Regions from separate parts of the Roseibium sp. AWQ4_254 genome, predicted to be linked through region 1. Evidence: predicted binding sites of a transcription regulator. Region 1 holds the regulator's gene; each other region holds the start of a gene.
The links. Region 1 encodes PhoB, which activates phosphate uptake and scavenging genes when phosphate is short. Its sites were predicted from a motif close to TGTCATNNANCTGTCAT; they were not measured.
Positions count from the first base shown of each region.

Region 2: the regulator PhoB is predicted to act here: its motif matches at 1,883-1,899, upstream of ACXAIC_RS18135 (calcineurin-like phosphoesterase C-terminal domain-containing protein).
Region 3: the regulator PhoB is predicted to act here: its motif matches at 1,417-1,433, upstream of ppk2 (polyphosphate kinase 2).

Region 1 covers NZ_JBSWYH010000026.1:55,004-58,278, forward strand. Annotated here, with positions in the region: gene pstA (phosphate ABC transporter permease PstA) at 1-96, shown strand, start outside; gene pstB (phosphate ABC transporter ATP-binding protein PstB) at 108-905, shown strand; gene phoU (phosphate signaling complex protein PhoU) at 937-1,632, shown strand; gene phoB (phosphate regulon transcriptional regulator PhoB) at 1,705-2,403, shown strand; gene ACXAIC_RS19000 (GcrA family cell cycle regulator) at 2,893-3,275, opposite strand, start outside.
Region 2 covers NZ_JBSWYH010000024.1:62,525-65,799, reverse strand. Annotated here, with positions in the region: gene ACXAIC_RS18135 (calcineurin-like phosphoesterase C-terminal domain-containing protein) at 1-1,723, opposite strand, end outside; gene ACXAIC_RS18130 (VOC family protein) at 2,043-2,411, shown strand; gene ACXAIC_RS18125 (helix-turn-helix transcriptional regulator) at 2,579-3,268, shown strand.
Region 3 covers NZ_JBSWYH010000040.1:10,263-13,537, forward strand. Annotated here, with positions in the region: gene ACXAIC_RS22445 (Gfo/Idh/MocA family protein) at 1-244, opposite strand, end outside; gene ppk2 (polyphosphate kinase 2) at 372-1,280, opposite strand; gene ACXAIC_RS22455 (glycosyltransferase family 39 protein) at 1,504-3,018, opposite strand; gene ACXAIC_RS22460 (GtrA family protein) at 3,021-3,275, opposite strand, start outside.

The DNA of each region.
Region 1 (3,275 bases):
AAGGCCTGGGGCGGGATTATTGTGCTCCTGATTTTCCTTCTTTCCATGAACATTCTCGCAATCATCCTGCGCCGCAGGTTTGAGCGCCGCTGGTAAGGATTGATCCGATGAACGAGATGCCGACGATTGAACAGGCGAAAGAGATGACCGACAGCAAGATTTCCGCCAACAAGGTCCAGGTCTATTACGGCGACACCCATGCCATCAAAGACGTGGATATTGAAATCCAGCCGCGTTCCGTTACGGCCTTCATTGGCCCGTCCGGCTGTGGCAAGTCGACCTTCCTGCGCACCTTGAATCGCATGAACGACACCATAGATATCTGTCGTGTCGAAGGCTCCATCAAGATTGACGGCGAAGACATTTACGATCCGAAGGTCGATCCGGTGCAGCTGCGGGCCAAGGTGGGCATGGTGTTCCAGAAGCCGAACCCGTTCCCGAAGTCGATTTACGACAATATTGCCTATGGTCCGCGGATCCACGGCCTGTCCCGCAACAAGGCGGAACTGGACGATATCGTGGCCTCGAGCCTTCAGAAGGCCGGCCTTTGGGAAGAAGTCAAGAACCGGCTGGATGAGCCGGGAACAGGCATGTCCGGCGGACAGCAGCAGCGTCTGTGCATTGCGCGCGCAATTGCCGTCAGCCCGGAAGTGATCCTGATGGATGAACCATGTTCGGCACTTGATCCCATTGCTACGGCAAAGGTTGAGGAACTGATCGACGAGCTGCGCGAAAACTACACGATCGTGATCGTGACCCACTCCATGCAGCAGGCGGCCCGTGTCTCTCAGCGCACCGCGTTTTTCCACCTGGGAATTCTGGTTGAGGAAGGTCAGACAGAAGACATCTTTACCAACCCACAGGACAAACGCACGCAGGATTACATCACCGGACGCTTTGGCTAAGCGTATTTGCGAAATCTGAAGGGGACACAGGATGTCTGAACATACAGTCTCGGCTTATGACGAGGAACTGACTGCCATGGCCGGCAAAGTCGCCGAGATGGGCGGCCTTGCAGAACGGGCGTTCGCGGATGCGGTGCATGCGCTGGTCAACCAGGATCTTGATCTGGCCAAGGCTACCATTTCCGGCGATGAACGCCTGGATGGGTTGCATCAGGACGTGGAGATGAAGCTGATCGAGATGATCGCCCGCCGCCAGCCCATGGGGCAGGACCTGCGCGAGATCACTGCCGCCAGCCGCATCGCCAATGACCTGGAGCGGGTGGGCGACCTGGCCAAGAACGTGGCCAAGCGTGTGATTGCCATCGATAGCAATCTCCAGTCCAAAAAGCTGGCCATCGGGGTCGAGCACATGACCGAGCTGGCCCTGTCCCAGCTCAAGCAGGTGCTTGACGCCTATACGCGGCGCGATGCCGAGGCGGCGCGCCGGGTGCAGGAAGGGGACGCGGAAGTCGACGCGATCTATACTTCCCTTTTCCGGGAATTGCTCACCTACATGATGGAAGACCCGCGGGTGATCACCCAATGTGTCCATTTGCTGTTCTGCGCCAAGAACATCGAGCGGATCGGGGATCACGCGACCAATATTGCGGAGAATGTCTTCTTCATGGTCACAGGCGAGCGTCTGCCGGAAGAGCGGGAAAAGCTCGACGAAACGACCAGCGCATAAACCTCTGCAAAAAACAGTGCGCAATTTCCGGCCGGCGCCTGGGCGCCGGCCGCCTAGACGGAGCAAGAACGAATGCCGAAGGTCCTCATCGTTGAAGACGAAGAACCGCTCAGCCTTCTCTTGAGATACAATCTGGAAGCGGAAGGATATCAGGTGGATTCCTGTGTCCGGGGCGATGAGGCGGAAATCCGCCTGCGGGAAAGCCTGCCGGATCTGCTGCTTCTGGACTGGATGCTGCCGGGCCTGTCCGGCATTGAACTGTGCCGCCGCCTACGCACCCGCGAGGACACCGAGCGCCTGCCGGTTATCATGCTGACGGCGCGGGGCGAGGAAGCGGAGCGGATCCGCGGCCTGTCGACCGGGGCAGATGACTATGTGGTCAAGCCGTTCTCCGTGCCGGAGCTGATGGCGCGGGTCCGTGCGATCCTGCGCCGGGCCAGCCCGGAAGTGGTCTCCACGATGTTGCGTTCCGGCGATATTGAACTGGACCGGGAAACCCACCGGGTCCGGCGCAATACCAAGGAAATCCACCTGGGCCCGACCGAGTTCCGCCTGCTGGAGTTCCTGATGACGTCGCCTGGGCGGGTGTTTTCCCGCGAGCAGCTTCTGGACGGTGTCTGGGGTCATGATGTCTATGTGGACGAGCGCACGGTTGATGTGCATGTGGGCCGTCTGCGCAAAGCCCTCAACAGGGGCAAGGCCAAGGACCCGATCCGCACGGTCCGCGGCGCGGGCTACGCCTTCAACGATCAGTTTTCAGCCGTCGGCTGATATCAACCTCACCAAACAGGACCCTATTCGACCGTGACATGAGAGCGTTCCGCAAGGAACGGGTCACAGGGTGATGTGCGGCTTCGTCCAAGACGCGCGACACGGCGGAACGCTCTCGTGTCGTAGCTTAAGGTGGCTCCTACCAACCTCAATAGATAGGAACCGATCTGACCGTGTTTGGGGACTGTTCGTCAAGGAGCAGGTTGCAGGGCGATATGGTTTATCGTTCAAAACTTGGGACGCAGCTGAACAGTCCTCAAACGCGGCCTCGGTGGCCTGCTCCGGCCCGCCGGACTGCGTTGCGCCGCTTGAACGGCCAACCAGGCCGTCCTGCGTGCCTCTCCTTGCCGGTGAACTTGCCCCCTCCAATAGGGACCTTTTGGGTGAGGTTGGCATGGGGCCTGGTAGGTGCTGGAAAATAAAAGCACGCTTCAAACTGAAAAGCCCGCCAAAATAGCGGGCTTTTCTCGTTTGAAAGAAGGTGGGGCGTCAGCCGGCCTTCGCAATCACTTTGCGGTCGCGGCGGCGGTCGGCGACCGGCTGGTAGGCGATCTTGCAGTGATGGGTGCAATAGGGAACACCGGCTTCGGACTGGCGGCCGCAGAAGTAGAAGTCGTCCGTCGCCGGGTCGCCGATCGGCCATTTGCAGGTGCGCTCGGTCAGCGTCAGGATCGTGGCACGCTGGGAAATCGGCACCACCAGTTCGGCCACCGGCTCTGGCTTGATCTCTGCAACGGGCGCAGGGGCTGTATCCGCCTTGAGCGCCGTCGCCCCAATTGTTTGCGGCGGCTGCTGGGCCGGCTTCTTCGGAGCTGAGCTGGTGTTGGTGTTGCTGGCGGTTGCAGAGCGCGGCCGACGGGGCTTGGTGCTTG
Region 2 (3,275 bases), on a different contig from region 1:
TGCGGTAGCCGGCAGTTTCGTCGCCGCCTGAGGTGCTGCGGATCGCCTGACGGCCATTGGTAGACTGCTTGGCCAGCGCCAGCGGATCGGCAAACGTGGGACCGTCATTGGGAGCTTCCCCTTCACCCTTCTGGGTGCGGACCGCCTCGGTGGCCGCGCCGCCATTGAGGGAGAAGGAAACTTTGCTGTCCTTCGAGCCGTTCCAGACATTAACCGCCACATAGGTGGTGCCGCTTAGATCCGCCTTGGTCAGCATGTCCATGTCGCCCAGGTCGTTGATCGTCACGGGTGGTGTAATATCGCTCGGGACGTCATAGAGCTCGGTGTAGCCAACCAGCTTTTCCGCCCATTCGCGGAAGCGGGGCGAGTTGAAAGCCACGTGCATCTGGTCCTGCTGCGTGCCCTCAAAGGTCCTGTAGGTGTCGACATAGTCGGCGCCTGAGAAATCCAGAATGTAATAGCCGCGCGGCGCGCCGAGGCGCTGGGTGCTGTGGGGCACGCCGGAATTGTTCAGATCCCCGGCCCACCAGGAGCCGGAGACGGCGCCGGTCACGATTTGGTGGAACTTGGCAGGGCCCGTGTTTGTGGCCTCTTTCCAGCCCTCGAAATATTCGCCGGGCAGGATCTGCTCCGTCGTGTGGGTGTGGCCGGAAAGGCCAAGGGCGGGCCGGTCCCCGATCAGCTCATAAAGCTTGTCGAGGTTGTCCACCTGGTGTTTTTGGGCATTCGCATCCGTGTAGGTGACTAAGGGAATATGCGCGTTGACGACGATGAGCTTGGTTTCCGGCACATGGGCCAGATCGTTTTTCAGCCATTCCAGCTGGCGCTCGGAGATGACGCCGTTATAGGACGGTTTTGCGGACAGATCGCAGAACGCGTGGGCATCCACACCGTTACACGGGTAGCGCACGTCATCGAGAACGACGAAATGCACCTGACCGATGTCGAAGGAATAGTATTCCGGGCCGAATTCGCGGCGGAAGGTGTCGAAGCTGTCAGCATCGCTCTTGGCATCGAAATCGAGGTCATGGTTGCCGGCAACGTAATATTGCGGCACACCGCCGGCGGCGATGATCTTCTTGAAGCGCGGATAAAGGGAGAGGTCGTCCCCCATCACGTCGCCTTCGAACAGCAGGCATTCTGTTTTTGAATTGTCCCGGTTGGTCAGCAATGTGCCGACCGTCTGGCGCACATAGCCAATTTCCTGATTGGTGTAGGGCTGGGTGTCGCCGAAGACGAGGCATTGGAAATCATCGCCGGTCTTGTCCTCGATCAGCGGAAAATTGACAGAGGCGGGCATTGGGCCGGTCGCTTCAATGCCGCCGAAGCGCAGATCCGGCGATCCGGCCACCTTGTGGATGTAGTTGAACTGGGGAACCATGTCCTGATTGAGCGGAGGCGCATATCCGGCCGGCTTGGTGATGAAAAGGTTCATGTCGTCATAGACCGGCAAGGCGTAAGAGCCGTCTTTGCCGGTTACGGCAACTTCGCGGCCGTTGGACACCAGGACGCCGGGGACGCCGGCTTCGCCGTCATCCAGCTTGGAATTGCGGTTGGCATCGACAAAGACCTTGCCGGTGGCCGTGTCCGCAGGCTGCGTGCCGCTTTCTGCATCAACGGTTCCGATATAGGTTGCGTCTTTGGCGAGCGCGCCGGACAGGGCCGCGCCGAAAGCAAAAGGGCTTGTGCCTGCAAGAAGCAGGGTGACAGTCAGATTCTTCATGAACGCCTCCAGGGATTGGCCATGGAACAGAGCTTGAGAGACACCTCTATGGGACAGTGCCATGGGATCAGCCGGGGCCCAGAGTGGCGGGCCTGAGTGACGCTGGATTGTCCGTAACGTTAAACTTTTGTCTCGGTCATCCGGCGCGGGCTGTCACACTGTCTGCGAACTGTCACAGAGCAAGGCGTGCCAGAGGCAGTTCTGTGGCCGTCCGCGCGGGAGCGGCGGCAGCGTTTCTTTCCTGCGCACTCTCCTGACAGGCAGGTGTCAGGAGGGCTTTGTTACAGTCGGCTCCGTTGCATTTTCCAAGGAGACTGACATGACGTTCAAACCTGACCATTTCACCATCTGGACGGAGATCCCTGTGTCCGATCTGGAGAAGGCCATGCGCTTTTACAATGAGGTTTTTCAGACCGAGCTTGTGCTGGAGACCGGTGGCCCGAATGATTTTGCCATGTTTCCGGTTCAAGGCGAAGGCCGGGCTGGGCACCTTTACCCCGGCACGCCTGCGCCCAGGGGAACGGGGCCGACCATCCATCTGGCCTGTCCCGACACGCTGGAAGAGACAATGGAACGCTTCGCGAAAGCGGGCGGCGAGGTAATATCGGATCCGATTGCCATTCCGGTCGGCCGATTCGCCTATTGCCTTGATCCGGACGGCAATTCCATTGGGCTGTTTGCCGAATAGAGCAAATCGCGTTCGATCGGATCTGTCTTTCGCGGCTTAAAATCAGGGATTTCAACGCAAAAGACAAGCAGTTTGCATCCGGATGAACGCGACACGCTCTTGCACCGGCCGCGCAAGGACGAGACGCATGAAGAACCTTTTGAAACCCTTCTGATGGGATTGGCTGCATGAGACGCGCCGACCGCCTTTTCCAGATCGTGCAATATCTGCGCGGTGGCCGTCTTGTGCGCGCCCGGCAATTGTCCGAATGGCTGGAGGTCTCCGAACGCACGATCTACCGTGATATCGCAGATCTGCAGGCCTCCGGCGTCCCCATCGAGGGGGCGGCCGGGGTCGGCTATATCCTGCGCGATGGCTATGACCTGCCGCCGCTCATGTTCACTCGGGACGAAATCGTCGCCCTTCTTGCGGGGGCCCGCATCATCCGCGCCTGGGGCGGCGCCGCCATGGCCCGGGCCGCCGAAGAGGCCATGATCAAGATCGATGCGGTGTTGCCTGAAAAGACGCGGGTGCGCCAGAGCGAGGTTGAAATCCACGCCTTCGCACCGGAAATGACGCCTCAGGTCCGGGACCATATCGATTTTCTGGAAGCGGCTGCCGATGGGCGCAAGCGGCTTGCCATCGTCTACCGGGATGGCAAGGGCGAGCCGTCCCAGCGGATCATCCGGCCGCTGGGCCTGTGGTTCTGGGGCAAGGTCTGGACCCTGGTGGCCTGGTGCGAGCTGCGCGGGGATTTCCGCATGTTCCGTCTCGACAGGATGGAGGAGATTGCCGAAACCGGCGATCTTTTCCGCCCCGAACCCGGTAAGACCCTGAAGGATTTCTACCGGTCCATGGAGATGAAAGACCATCGGTGACCGGGCG
Region 3 (3,275 bases), on a different contig from region 1:
CATGCATGTGGTTCGGCAGCGGGTTATAGACCGCGTCAATATCAGGGTCGGCGAACAGTTCTTCATAGGAGCCATAGGCCTTGCCGATCCCCAGGGCCTCTGCGGCCTTGTGGCCACGGCCGAGATCGCGCGAGGCAATCGCCGCCGCCTGCCCTGTCCGGGATGCCTTGATGCCGGGAACAACCTTTTCCCGGCCGATTTTTGCAGTTGAGATGATGCCCCAGCGGACTTTGCTGCCGTTCATGATACTGCCTCCCGTGCCCCGGACCTCGCCGGTCTTGAAATCCTTTATATCTTGGTCTTGAGGTCGCATGAAAAATCCCGGCCCGCAAGGGCCGGGAGATCACGGTTGTGTCGTTGGGTCAAAGGCGTCAGAATTTCTGCGGAACGTAGAGGTGTTCGGGCAGCACTTTGCGCTCATAGTCCGGGTTGAAACGCCGCTCAGGCAGGGAAATCGGATCGTGGGGCACCTCTTCGTAAGGCATTTGTGACAGAAGGTGGCTGATACAGTTCAGCCGGGCCTGTTTCTTGTCATTGCCTTCCACGATGAACCAGGGGGCTTCAGGAATATTGGTGCGCTCGAACGTCTCTTCCTTGGCCTTGGTATAGTCTTCCCAGCGGATGCGCGATTCCAGGTCCATCGGCGACAGTTTCCACTGTTTCAAGGGATCATGGATGCGCATCAGGAAGCGCAGCTGCTGCTCTTCATCCGTAATAGAGAACCAGTATTTGATCAGCCGGACGCCGGAGCGCACGATCATGCGTTCGAATTCGGGGACATCGTTGAAGAACTGCTCCACCTGATCTTCGCTGGCAAAGCCCATCACCCGCTCCACCCCGGAACGGTTGTACCAGGACCGGTCAAACAGGACGATTTCCCCTGCCGCTGGCAGATGAGGCACATAGCGCTGGAAATACCACTGGCTCTTTTCCCGCTCGGTCGGAGCTGGCAGCGCAACAACCCGGCAGACCCGGGGGTTGAGACGCTGGGTGATCCGTTTGATCACGCCGCCCTTGCCGGCCGCATCCCGGCCTTCAAAGACAATGACGATCTTCTCCCCCGTATGCTGCACCCAGTCCTGAAGCTTGACCAGTTCCGCCTGCAGGCGGAGCAATTCATGGAAATAGGTGCTCCGGTCGATAGGGGACTTGTGCTTCTTGTCCGAAATGAACTGCAGGTCCCTGGCAACGAGACCGTCGTCAATTTCCATTTCCAGTTCTTCATCAAGGGAATCGGCCCATTCGGCCTCAACCCAGCTCTTTGCGCTGTCCTCGGTCATCCATCAGTCCTTATCAAAACTCACATCCATGAACCTCGGTCTGCCGCAACAAGAATGATGCCTTTCGGGCACATGCCGGTCAGTCTTGTGTCAACAGGCAGAGAGTCATCTCTCCCAGAGTGTGAACAGCTTAACCATGTAAGTTTTTTGACACTTTTGCCAGTTTGCTATGATCTGAGCACCCGGATCGCAGAAAGATCAGACAGGATGCACCCGGCGTTGTCTATTGGACCGGCGCTTTGGCCACCTTGCCCGGAGGAATGATGACCCAGTTCACCCGGACGGGAGGGATGGCTGCCCCGGAGAGATAGCGGAAGGTCTGGCTGCCCTGGCGGACCGCCTTGGGATAATAGGCAAGCACTTCGTTGAGGGGCCGGTCCCTGTCGCCCCGCCAGACGATCATCAGGCCTTTTTTCTGCACATCCTCAAACGCAATCCAGGGGCTGAGACGGCGGCTGTGCAGATAGAACATGGAGGGCCGTCCGGGCGCATAGAGCGTGACATTTGCGGCGGACCACATGTCGCCGGCCACATAGGCCAGATCCGTGCCCATCTCTGTGTGCCAGACTTTCGCCAGCGTTTCTGCAACCGCCTGGGCCGGATAGTGCATGCGGGTCTGTTTTTCCTTCCAATAGGGTTCGAGTACGGCCTGTCCGGCAAAGATGCCGAGGAAAAGCGCCTGAATGGCGAGGGCGGCGGCAAGGGCGCGTCTGGGGAAGGTCCACAGGCCCGGGAGGGCAGCGAACCTTACGGCAATGATCCCGGACAGGACAAACATCGGCGTGCCCCACATGTGCTCAAACTCGTTTCCGGTCAGCGCGGAGGCCAAGAGAACAACGGCCAGTGGCAGGAAGGCGAACCAAAGCAGGAACCGGTCGCCGGGCGGGGCCAGTGGCACGGCCTGGGCGGGCCGGTCGGAGCGGAAATGTTTGAGGCCCGCCCAGCCGAATCCGGTCAGACCGACAAGAAAGAGGCCTGCGTGGTTTCCGATTTGGGCTGCGAGGAAATTCAGCGGGTTGTAGACGTGACCGATCAGTGAAGACGCGGGTTTGCTGCGGCTGGCCGCATAGTCGAGGGTCAGGAAACCGGTTTTCAAAAGCCATAGGAAATGGGGCACCAGCAGAATGAGGCAGACCAGCGCACACAGCCAGGGGCCGGGCCGCCTGAGGAGCCGTCTGGCCTCTGCGAAGACCAGCATATAAAGCCCGATCGTGCCGATCAGAAGCATCACGAAATATTTCGTATACAGTCCGAAGGCTGCCACTATGCCCAGAAGCAGCCAGTCGCTCAGCCGGTCCTTCTCCAGAACACGCCAGAACAGCAGGATCATGCCGCTCCAGACCGGGATCTGCAGGATGTTTGGATTGAATTCCGGCATCGGCAGAGTGAAGTAGAAGGTGACGCTGGTCAGCACCAGCGCCCAGAAGGCTTGTTGCTGGTTCATGCCGAGACGGCGGGCGAGCTGCCAGATGACGAAATAACCGAGACCGGCGGACAGGGCGCTTAGCCAGTAGCCCCCGAAATAATGGCCGACGGACAGAAAGTAGGTCGCTTCCAGCAGCCATGCCTGCATGGGGGGATGTTTGGTATAGCCGAGCTGAAGTTCCCGCCCCCAGGCAAAGCCTTCCACCACATCCAGTGGCGGGCCGGGAAAGGTCAGGCTGGGCACAAGGCCATAGAGCAGACAGACGCAAACAGCATAGAGCAAGGCCGCCTGCGCACCGGAAAGCTTTGTCATGGTCAGGGATCTTCAGGGGCAAGAGGGTCGGCGGCGGGATCTGCGGACCGGTGCGAAAAAGCCCAGAGCCGGGCGCCTAGAAACGAAAAGGCGGGCACAACCGCAATGGCCAGCCAGAGGCCGTAGATCTTCGGCCAGGGGGCAAAGGTGAGCCACAGCGCCAGAATTGTGGAATTCAAGGCAAAACCGCTCACCGAGATGATCAGGAAGCGGACAATGGTTTTCAAAAAGGTTCCGGCGCGTTTCAGGTGGCTGAA